3 regions of the Xanthobacter albus genome follow, and region 1 is predicted to be linked to each of the others. Evidence: riboswitches for the same ligand, from Rfam matches in the RefSeq annotation. Region 1 holds a riboswitch; each other region holds the start of a gene.
What was found. A riboswitch is a leader RNA that binds a small molecule or an ion and turns the genes downstream of it on or off. The one in region 1 is predicted to bind cobalamin.
Positions count from the first base shown of each region.

Region 2: it holds a riboswitch for cobalamin, as region 1 does, so the genes downstream of both, V5F75_RS16835 (ribonucleoside-diphosphate reductase subunit alpha) here and V5F75_RS18415 (CbtB domain-containing protein) in region 1, are expected to answer to the same signal.
Region 3: it holds a riboswitch for cobalamin, as region 1 does, so the genes downstream of both, metE (5-methyltetrahydropteroyltriglutamate--homocysteine S-methyltransferase) here and V5F75_RS18415 (CbtB domain-containing protein) in region 1, are expected to answer to the same signal.

Region 1 is NZ_CM195532.1:4,115,915-4,119,181, forward strand. Features, by position in the region: gene V5F75_RS18405 (hypothetical protein) at 1-316, opposite strand, end outside; gene V5F75_RS18410 (CbtA family protein) at 560-1,312, opposite strand; gene V5F75_RS18415 (CbtB domain-containing protein) at 1,323-1,532, opposite strand; adenosylcobalamin (AdoCbl) riboswitch at 1,534-1,688, opposite strand; gene V5F75_RS18420 (histidine phosphatase family protein) at 1,755-2,330, shown strand; gene V5F75_RS18425 (methyl-accepting chemotaxis protein) at 2,435-3,267, opposite strand, start outside.
Region 2 is NZ_CM195532.1:3,728,439-3,731,705, forward strand. Features, by position in the region: gene metE (5-methyltetrahydropteroyltriglutamate--homocysteine S-methyltransferase) at 1-961, shown strand, start outside; cobalamin riboswitch at 1,083-1,277, shown strand; gene V5F75_RS16835 (ribonucleoside-diphosphate reductase subunit alpha) at 1,386-3,267, shown strand, end outside.
Region 3 is NZ_CM195532.1:3,725,076-3,728,342, reverse strand. Features, by position in the region: gene metE (5-methyltetrahydropteroyltriglutamate--homocysteine S-methyltransferase) at 1-1,292, opposite strand, end outside; cobalamin riboswitch at 1,399-1,598, opposite strand; gene V5F75_RS16825 (short-chain fatty acyl-CoA regulator family protein) at 1,705-3,114, opposite strand.

The DNA.
Region 1 (3,267 bases):
CGCTCACGCTGCCGGGCATGAGGCCCCAGAGGCAATAAGTGCGCTGGAGCGCGGCGAAGTTCGCGAGCCGCCGGAAGGTGGGGTCGGTACGCGTCTGGTTCTGCGCCACGGCGCGGATGGCCGGCGCGAAGCCCGCGATGACAGCCATCTCGCCATGGGTGACGCCGGCGATCTCAAGGCCGCTGCGGTCGCCCGGCGCGGTCCCCCGGTGCGCGAGGGCCTGAAGCGGCGCCAGCAGCGCCACGACGAGCACCGCCAGCCGCCGGGCACATGCGCCAGCGCGCCTGCCGCCCGCATCGGCTCCGCTCTTCTTCATAACAGGGGACGTCCAATCTCGGGTGAAGGACGAGGCTTATCGGGTCCGCAACAGAGGACACCATCCGCTCACGGCGATCGCGCAGGCCGTGAGCCGATGGTACGCAGGCGGAGCTTCAGCCTCCCCCGACCGGGAACGCGCTGGAGAATTTCCGGCGAAAACCGATCCGCCGGAAATGCTCTAACTTATTGGCTTGACGCAATTCCGGACGCAAAACCGCGGCGCACTTTCGCTGGAATTGCTCTAGCGCGCGCCAGCCACGGAGGTGAGCCGCGCGGAGCCGGGGCGGGCGTTGGCGAGGTAGCGTTCCGCCACGTATCCGAACAGCAGGCCCAGCGTGGTCCAGATGATCGCCTGGATGCCCAGGGAGGCGAGGCGGAACTGCCACAGCAGCGTGGCCGGGAACTGCTCGGGCACCTCGTTGACCGAAGGCAGCGCGGCCTGCAGCAGCACCACGAGCAGCCCATAGGCCGCGACCCCGGCGAGCACGGCGTTCCAGGTGCCGAGCCCGGCATGCAGCCGGCGGCCGAGCGCCACAGAAGCGGATGCGGCGACCAGCGAGGCCACCAGCATGGCGAAGTAGAGCTGGGTCCTGAGGCCGATGGTTTCGGGATCGCCCACCGCCGGCGGATTGGGCGGATACTTCAGCCCCGGCACCAGCACGAGCGCGACGAAGCCGCCCAGCGCCAGAAGGCCCGCGGTCGCCCGCGGCGAAAGGTGCGTCAGGCGGCCCTGGGAGAAGGCGAAGACCAGGGCGAACAGGCCGCCCAGGGCGGCGCCGAAGGTGACGACGCCGGTGAACAGGCCAAGGCCCGCCTGCATCTCGCGGCTCACGAGCTCCGGCTCGGGCGCTTCGCCCTTGGCAAGGCCCGCGGCTTCCTCCAGGGCGATGGCGTGCGCCACCGGGGGCTCCCCGAAAACCCGCGCGAACCCGAACGCGAGAAGGCCCGCGACCACGCCGACAAGCATGCCACGCAGCAGAAGATTTCCGACCATGACGCGCTCCTCAGTGGCAGGGAAAGCCGAGGAGATGACGCCCGTCGTGCACGAATTCGTGGACGTAGGAACCGGAAATGAGGGAGGTGGCTCCCTCCTCCGCGCCGACGAAATAGATGGCGAGCAGGAGGATGAGACCGGCGAACACCGCCCACGGCAGAATCTCGCCCACCGGAATGGGAGCGGGGTGGACGGCAGGCTTCAGGACAAGATCGGACATGGCGCACTCCGGGGATGACGCGTCCCGCTGGGTGAATATGGTCGAGCGCTGATCAGATCTGACTTTCGGGACGACAAGGGAGGTCCCGATCTACAGTGGCGCGACCGTGCCGGAATTTCACCGGCTTCCAATCCGCATTCGACAATCCAAGCTAGGCGCCGGCACGCCCGCGTGTCAACGGAATGTGGCATCGCGGTGCTGCATCATGGCATTTTGCACGCCATGCTTCGCCTCACGCTTCTCAGCCACGCCCCCACCTTGGCCATGCGCCGGGCCGCCTTCCCGGCGGACGAGCCGGTCGAATCGCAGGCCCTGGCCGGACTCGCCGGGCTGGCCGCGTGCCTGCCTCGCCACGACCGCGCGTTCATGAGCCCCGCCCTGCGCGCCCGGCAGACCGCGGATGCCCTCGGCATCGAGGCCGGCGCGGAGCCCGCCCTCGCGGAGCTGGATCACGGCCCGTGGGCCGGACGCGGTATCGCCGACATCGCGGCAACCGAGCCTGAGGCCCTCGAGGCGTTCATGCGGGACGACATCCGCCCGCCCCGTGGCGGCGAGACCCTGGCGGACCTCCGGGCGCGCCTTTCCGCATGGATGGAGAGCCAGAGCGGCGGGCGTGGGCACACGCTCGCCATCACCCATGCGGCCGTGATCCGATGCGCCGTCCTTCTCGCGCTCGATGCGCCGGCGGCTGCCTTCTGGCGGATCGATGTGGAGCCGCTGAGCCTCACCGACCTGCGCTTCGACGGGCGGCGATGGGCCGTGCGCGCGCTCAACCGGAGCCTCGCGCGGGTGGCGTAGCGGCACTTCCCGACCGCGCGGCGCCCCTTCTGCCGGATCGGCCCCGCCTCGGCCGGCACCGCAGCGCGCCCGAGCGCCGTGAGATATCGCGAGCGGCCCCGCGATCAGAGCTTGTAGGAGGTGCGGAACGCGCCCCAGTGGCGGCCGGCGACGAAGATGGGCGCATCCACCTCGCGCATCATCACCACCTCGCCGCCCATCTGCCGGGCATAGACCTGCACCAGATAGGGCTTGGTGTTGCGCGCGGCCAGGAGGCCGGCGCGATCGTCGAAGATGCGGCGGTTGCGGCTGTTGGCGTTGTTCCAGGCGGGATCGCCCGGCCGCTGGGGCCTGGAATAGCGCGCGTTGTGCACCGGCAGATAGCCGTTGATGTCCACCGCCACGCAGAAGGCCAGGCTGCGGTCCTCCTCCACCAGCGCCTCGACCACGGCGGGCAGCAGCCTTTCGAGCAGCGGGAGGGAGGCGGTCGTCACCTGCTGGGGATCGGAGCCGGGCACCGGCCGGTATTGGGTATCGAACAGCTCCGGCTGCGAGATCAGGCGGTTCCGCAGCGCCTCTTCGAGGACGAGGCGCACCTTTTCCGCCCCCGCGCTCGCACGGGCGATGGCAGGCGCCGCCTCCGCGGCGAGCGCCGCGAGGCGCGCCTTGACGCCCGCATTCTCGCAGTCGTCGAAGGCGACATGGCAGCCGAGCGTGCTGATGCCCGCCACCCGGCCGGCGAGCAGCCCCATGCCGCCCAGCTCCAGCCGCACCGGCGCGCCCACCGCCGGCGCGGGGGAAAGCGCGGCGAGCAGCACCCCGCCCTGCGACAGGTCCAGCGTCTTCGCGCCTTGGCTGGAGCCGGCGAAGCTGGCACGGCCGTGGATCTCCACCGGCCAGCGCTCAAACCGGCGGCGATCGCCCATGGCGGTCTGCCGCAGCACGCTGAGGAGATGGC
Region 2 (3,267 bases), 390 kb from region 1:
GCAGACCGCCGAAGTGCGTCAGGCCCGCGCCGCCCACGCCAAGGGCACGCTGAGCGACGGCGCCTACACCACCTTCCTGCGCGAGGAGACGGCGCGTGCCGTGCGCTGGCAGGAGGAGATCGGCCTCGACGTGCTGGTCCACGGCGAGTTCGAGCGCAACGACATGGTGCAGTATTTCGGCGAGCAGCTTTCCGGTTTCGCCTTCACCAAGCATGGCTGGGTGCAGAGCTACGGCTCGCGCTACGTGCGCCCGCCCGTCCTGTTCGGCGATGTCTCCCGCCCCGCGCCCATGACGGTGGCGTGGTGGCGCTATGCCCAGTCGCTCACGCAGAAGCCGGTGAAGGGCATGCTGACCGGCCCGGTGACCATCCTCAACTGGTCATTCGTGCGTGACGACATCCCCCGCGCCGCCGCCTGCCGGCAGATCGCCCTCGCCATCCGCGACGAGGTCGAGGACCTGGAGCGGGCGGGCACCGCCATGATCCAGATCGACGAGGCCGCCCTGCGCGAGGGGCTGCCGCTGCGCCGGGGCCAGTGGGGCGAATATCTCGCCTGGGCGGTGGAGTGCTTCCGCCTGTGCGCCTCGGGCGTCGCCGACGAGACCCAGGTGCACACCCACATGTGCTACTCCGAGTTCAACGACATCATCGACGCCATCGCCGCCATGGACGCGGACGTCATCTCCATCGAGACCTCGCGCTCGAAGATGGAGCTGCTCGACGCGTTCAAGACCTACAAGTATCCCAACGAGATCGGCCCCGGCGTCTATGACATCCACTCCCCGCGCGTGCCCTCGGTGGCGGAGATGACGGAGCTCCTCTCCCTCGCCCGCCGCCGGCTCGACGACGCGCAGATCTGGATCAACCCGGACTGCGGCCTGAAGACCCGCAGGTGGGAGGAGGTGCGCCCCGCCCTCGCCAACATGGTGGCCGCGGCCCAGGCCCTGCGCGCCGCGGGCTGACGCTCCGCTCCGGCCCCAGCCCACCGCCGGCAGGCCCTGCCGGCGGTGGCGCCATTTTCCACAAGACGTGCCGAACGGAGGATAGCGCCCGCCAAATATTGACAGCAGTCGGCTAAACGGCGCTACATGTTGTGGTCACGGTCTCTCGACTCGAAAGAGCGAGAGCCAAGAGGGAAGCCGGTGCGATGCCGGCGCTGCCCCCGCAACTGTGAGCGGCGAGCCGAGGTCCACGCATGTCACTGGGCGCAAGCCCGGGAAGGCGGACCGATAGCGATGACCCGCGAGCCAGGAGACCTGCCGTGACACCGCATATCGTCCTCGGGCGGGGTGTCCCGGTGGATCGCATCTTCGGCGCGGCGGCATCGCCCGTGCCCCGTTTGCGACCGCTCGGCCTTTGCTCCCAACTTCTTGGGGTTCAAGGCGCATGTCCCTTTCCATCCAGACCGGCCAGCCCGTCGCCGCGGGCCTGCCCGCGAGCCTCTCCCCGGCCACGCACGCGGCCGGGCCAGGCTATCAGGTGATCCGCCGCAACGGCGCGGTCACGCCGTTCGATGCGTCCAAGATCGCGGTGGCGCTCACCAAGGCGTTCCTGGCGGTTGAGGGCGGGCAAGCCGCTGCCTCCCGCCGGGTGCACGAGATCGTCTCCGCCCTCACCGAGCAGGTGGTGGCGGGCCTCACCCGCCGGGCCGATGCCGGCCGCACCTTCCACATCGAGGACGTCCAGGACCAGGTGGAGCTGGCGCTGATGCGCGGCGAGCACCACAAGGTGGCCCGCGCCTATGTGCTCTATCGCGAGGAGCGGGCGAAGGAGCGCGCCGCCGCGCGGGCCGCGAAGGAGCAGGCCGAAGCCGCCCCAGCCTTGCGGATGCGGGCGGCCGACGGCACGCTGGCGCCGCTCGACGCGGCCCGGCTCGAAGCGCTCATCCGCGAGGCCTGCGCCGGGCTCGAAGGGGTGGCGGCAGAGCCGATTCTCGTGGAAACGCGGCGCAATCTCTATGACGGCATCTCGCGGGCGGAGCTGGCCCAGGCGCCCATCCTGGCCGCCCGCACGCTGATCGAGACCGAGCCCGGCTATGCCAAGGTTTCCGCCCGCCTGCTCACCGACAGCCTGCGGCGCGAGGCGCTCTCCTTTGTGCACCGCCGGCCGGACGAGGCGACCCAGGCGGAGATGGCGGAGCGCTACGCCGAATACTTTCCCGCCTATGTGGAAACCGGCATCTCAGCCGGCCTGCTCGACCCTGAGCTCGGCCGTTTCGACCTTGCCCGCCTCGCCGCCGCGCTCAAGCCGGAGCGGGATCTTCAGTTCGACTATCTCGGCCTCCAGACTCTCTATGACCGTTACTTCCTGCATGTGGGCGGAACCCGCTTCGAGCTGCCGCAAGCCTTCTTCATGCGGGTGGCCATGGGCCTCGCATTGCGGGAGATCGACCGGGAGGGGCGGGCGATCGCCTTCTACGATCTTCTTTCCTCCTTCGATTTCATGGCCTCGACGCCGACCCTGTTCAATGCCGGCACCCTGCGCCCGCAGCTTTCCTCCTGCTTCCTCACCACCGTTTCCGACGATCTCGAAGGCATCTTCAAGGCTATCAAGGACAATGCCCTGCTCGCCAAGTATTCCGGCGGCCTGGGGAATGACTGGACCCAGGTTCGCGGCCTCGGCGCGCATATCAAGGGCACGAATGGGGAGAGCCAGGGCGTCGTTCCCTTCCTGAAGGTGGCGAACGACACGGCCATTGCGGTCAACCAGGGCGGAAAGCGCAAGGGCGCGGTGTGCGCCTACCTGGAGACATGGCACATCGACATCGAGGAATTCCTCGATCTTCGGAAGAATACCGGCGATGATCGCCGCCGCACCCACGACATGAACACCGCCAACTGGGTGCCGGACCTCTTCATGGAACGGGTCGAGGCGGGTGCCGAATGGACCCTGTTCTCGCCCGACGAGGTGCCCGAGCTGCACGACCTCTACGGAAAGCCCTTCAAGGCCGCCTATGAAGCCTGCGAGGCGCGGGCGGAGCGGGGCGAGATGCGGGTCTGGCGCCGGGTGAAGGCGGTGGACCTGTGGCGGCGCATGCTGACCATGCTGTTCGAGACCGGGCACCCCTGGGTCACCTTCAAGGACCCCTGCAACCTGCGCTCACCCCAGCAGCATGCCGGGGTTGTGCATTCCTCGAACCTGTGCACCGAGATCACGCTGAACACCAGCGCCGACGAGGTGGCGGTCTGCAACCTCGGCTCGATCAACCTCGTGGCTCATGTCAGCGCGGCCGGCCTCGACCTCGACCGCCTGCGGCGCACGGTGTCCA
Region 3 (3,267 bases), 390 kb from region 1:
ATTTCGTCCGTGACCATGGCGATGCGGGCGGCGACGGCGGCATTGTGCACCTTGGGCGAGGTCCGGCGGGCTGCCGCCGCAGCGGCGGAGGCCTCGAGCGCGACCTTCACCGTGTCACTCGCGCCGGAGAGCGCTGCGGCGAGCACGCGCAGCTCGTCCATCTTCTGCAGCGAGAAGGACAGCCAGGACTTCAGCTCCGGGTCGAGACCGGTCTCCTGGTCCAGATCGATGGGGACATGGAGGAGCGAGCAGGAGGGCGCGATCTGCACATGATCGGTGCCGCGCCGCGCCACCACGTCCTTCAGACGCTCCGCCAGGGCCGGCAGGTCGGCGCGCCAGATGTTGCGCCCGTCGATGACGCCGAGCGAGAGCACAAGGCCCTTCGGCGCCCGCGCCGCCACCGTTTCGAGCTGCTCCGGCGCGCGGGCGAGATCGAGGTGCAGGCCAGCCACCGGCAGGGAGAGGGCGGTGTCCAGGTTATCGTCGAGCGCGCTGAAATAGGTGGCGAGCATGATCTTGAGGTTTGGCAGCGCGCGGGCGAAGGCGCCGTAGGCACGGCGCAGGGCGTCGCGGGCGGTCTCGTCGAGGTCGAGCACCAGGCAGGGCTCGTCCACCTGCACCCATTCCGCGCCGTTGGCGACGAGGCGGCGCAGCATGTCGGTGTAGACCGGCAGCAGGTTTCCGAGCAGGGAGAGGGGATCGAAGTCCGCCGCCTTGGACTTGGCGAGCTTCAGGAAGGTGACGGGGCCGAGCAGCACGGGGCGCGTCTCGAAGCCCAGGGCCTTGGCCTCGCGATACTCTTCCACGGCCTTGAGGGAGGCGAGCTCGAAGCGCTGGCCGGGCGCGAGCTCGGGCACCATGTAGTGGTAGTTCGTGTCGAACCACTTCGTCATTTCCTGCGCGGGCGCGCCGGTGCCCGCGTGGTGAACATGGCCGCAGGCGCCTGCCGCCGCCCCGCCGCTGCCGCGCGCCATGGCGAAATAGGTGGCGAGCGGCACCTTGCCGCCGCTCCAGCCGTAGGCCTCGGGAATGGCGCCCACCATCACGCTGGTGTCCAGCACCTGATCGTAGAGCGAGAAGTCGTTGGAGGGGATGACGGTGATGCCCCGCGCCTTCTGCCGCGCCCAGTTCTGCGCGCGCAGGGCGGCGGCGGCGGCGAGCAGCTCCGCTTCGGAGGTCTTGCCGGCCCAATGGCTTTCGAGCGCGGCCTTCAGCTCGCGGCGCGGGCCGATGCGGGGCGTGCCCAGGGTGGCGACGGGGATGGCGGAACGGGAACTGGCGGAGGCGGTCACGGCGTGAAGCCCTTCTGCTGTGGGCGGGCCGTGAGGGCAGGCGTCGAGCCCCCGCGCGGCGGGAGCCGGCGGAGCTTGAGCGCACCACCGGGACACCCCGCCCGAGGACGTTTCTGTTGCCGGGGCAGGTCTCCTGGCTCACGGGTCACGGCCTTGCGTCCGCCTTCCCGGGCTCGCGCCCAGTGGCATGGATGGAGCTTGGCTCGCCGCTGACAGTTGCGGGGGCAGTGCCGGCTTCGCACCGGCTTCCCTCTTAGCCGCGGCACCGGAAAACCGGACCGCGGAACCTCGACGCCGACCAGTCTGTCCGTGGGCGGCGGTTCTGTCAAGCATCATATAAGGATATGCTTATGTCGTGATTCCAATTGGGGGCGTTGATGTCGCGGCCCGCGCGGTGGTGCGCGGGCGCTACTCAGCCCGCCGCATAGGGCGTGAACGCGCTGCGATTTTCATCCACGGCCAGTGGGCGGCCGATGAGAGGGAAGGCGCGCTGGGGGCAGGCGGGGCGCTCGCACACCTTGCACCCGGCGCCGATGGGCGTGGCCGCCGCCGGGTCGTCCAGGGCGAGTCCGCGCGAATAGACCAGCCGGCCGGCATGGCGAATGTCGCAGCCGAGGCCGATGGCGAAGGTCTTGCCGGGATCGCCATAGCCGCCGGCGGCGTGGTGCACGGTGCGGGCGATCCAGAGATAGGTGCGCCCGTCCGGCATCTGCGCCTGCTGGGTGAGGATGCGGCCGGGCTGGGCGAAGGCCTCGTAGACGTTCCACAGCGGGCAGGTGCCGCCCACGCGCGAGAAGTGGAAATCGGTGGCCGACTGGCGCTTGGAGATGTTGCCCGCCCGGTCCACGCGGATGAAGAAGAACGGCACCCCCAGCGCGCCCGGCCGCTGGAGGGACGAGAGTCGATGGCAGATGGTCTCGTAGCCGACCCCGAAGCGGGCGCCGAGCCGCTCGATGTCGTAGCGTTCCGCCTCGGCCGCTTTGAGGAAGGCGTCGTAGGGCATCAGCAGCGCGCCGGCGAAATAATTGGCGAGGCCGATGCGGGCGAGGGCGTGGCTTTCCCGCGCCCCCTGGGCGGCCGCTCCGGCGAGGCGGGCGATGGTCTCGCCGGCTTCCAGGAAGGCGAGCTGGGTGGCGATCTGGAATGCACGCTGGCCGCCGTCGAGCCGGCGGGAAAGGCGCAGCACGCGCTCGCCGGGCAGGAAGCGGCGCTGGCTCTCGCCCTCTGTGCGCGCCACGCGCACGCCGTGGCGGGTTTCGAGATGGCGGGCGAGGCCCTCGGCCATGTCTCCGGGTGCCAGATCCGCGTTTTGCGCCAGCTTTTCGGCGGCCTCATCCAGCTCCGCGAAGTAGTTGTGGTGGGCGTAGAAGAAATCGCGCACCTGCTCGTAAGGCATCAGCGCCGCCGGGGCGGCGATGCCGCCTGAGCCGAGGCCGAGCTCTCCGGCCATGGCGTCGGCGCGCTCCAGCGCGTGGCGCCAGCGCCGGTGCAGGGCCGCCACGGCGCGCCCGAGCGCGGGCATGGCGGAGGCCACCTCCTTCATCTCCGCGAGGCTCACCTGCTCGCCGTTGAGGGGATCGGCGAACACCTCCCGCAGGTCCGCCACCAGCCGCCCCTCGTCTCCCTCCGAGAACAGCTGCACGTCCACGCCGAAGATGGCGTTGATCTTGAGCAGCACGGGCACGGTGAGGGGGCGCTGGTTCTTCTCCAATTGGTTGAGATAGCTGGCGGAGAGGCCGAGCGCCTGGGCCAGCGCCGCCTGGGTGAGGCCCCGTTCTTCCCGCAGCCGCTTCAGCCGCACGCCCACGAAGGTCTTCTTCATGCCTGGCTCCGAGATTCGCAACATTTGCAAATCAGCGCTCTACGCCTCGCAAATCCACGCATTTTCAGTCATTCCGCGCTGTCTCGTCGGCAAATATTGTGAGGAAACGATCCGGCCGCAAGACAAATCGCAGCCGGCGCGCAGCAGCCGAAA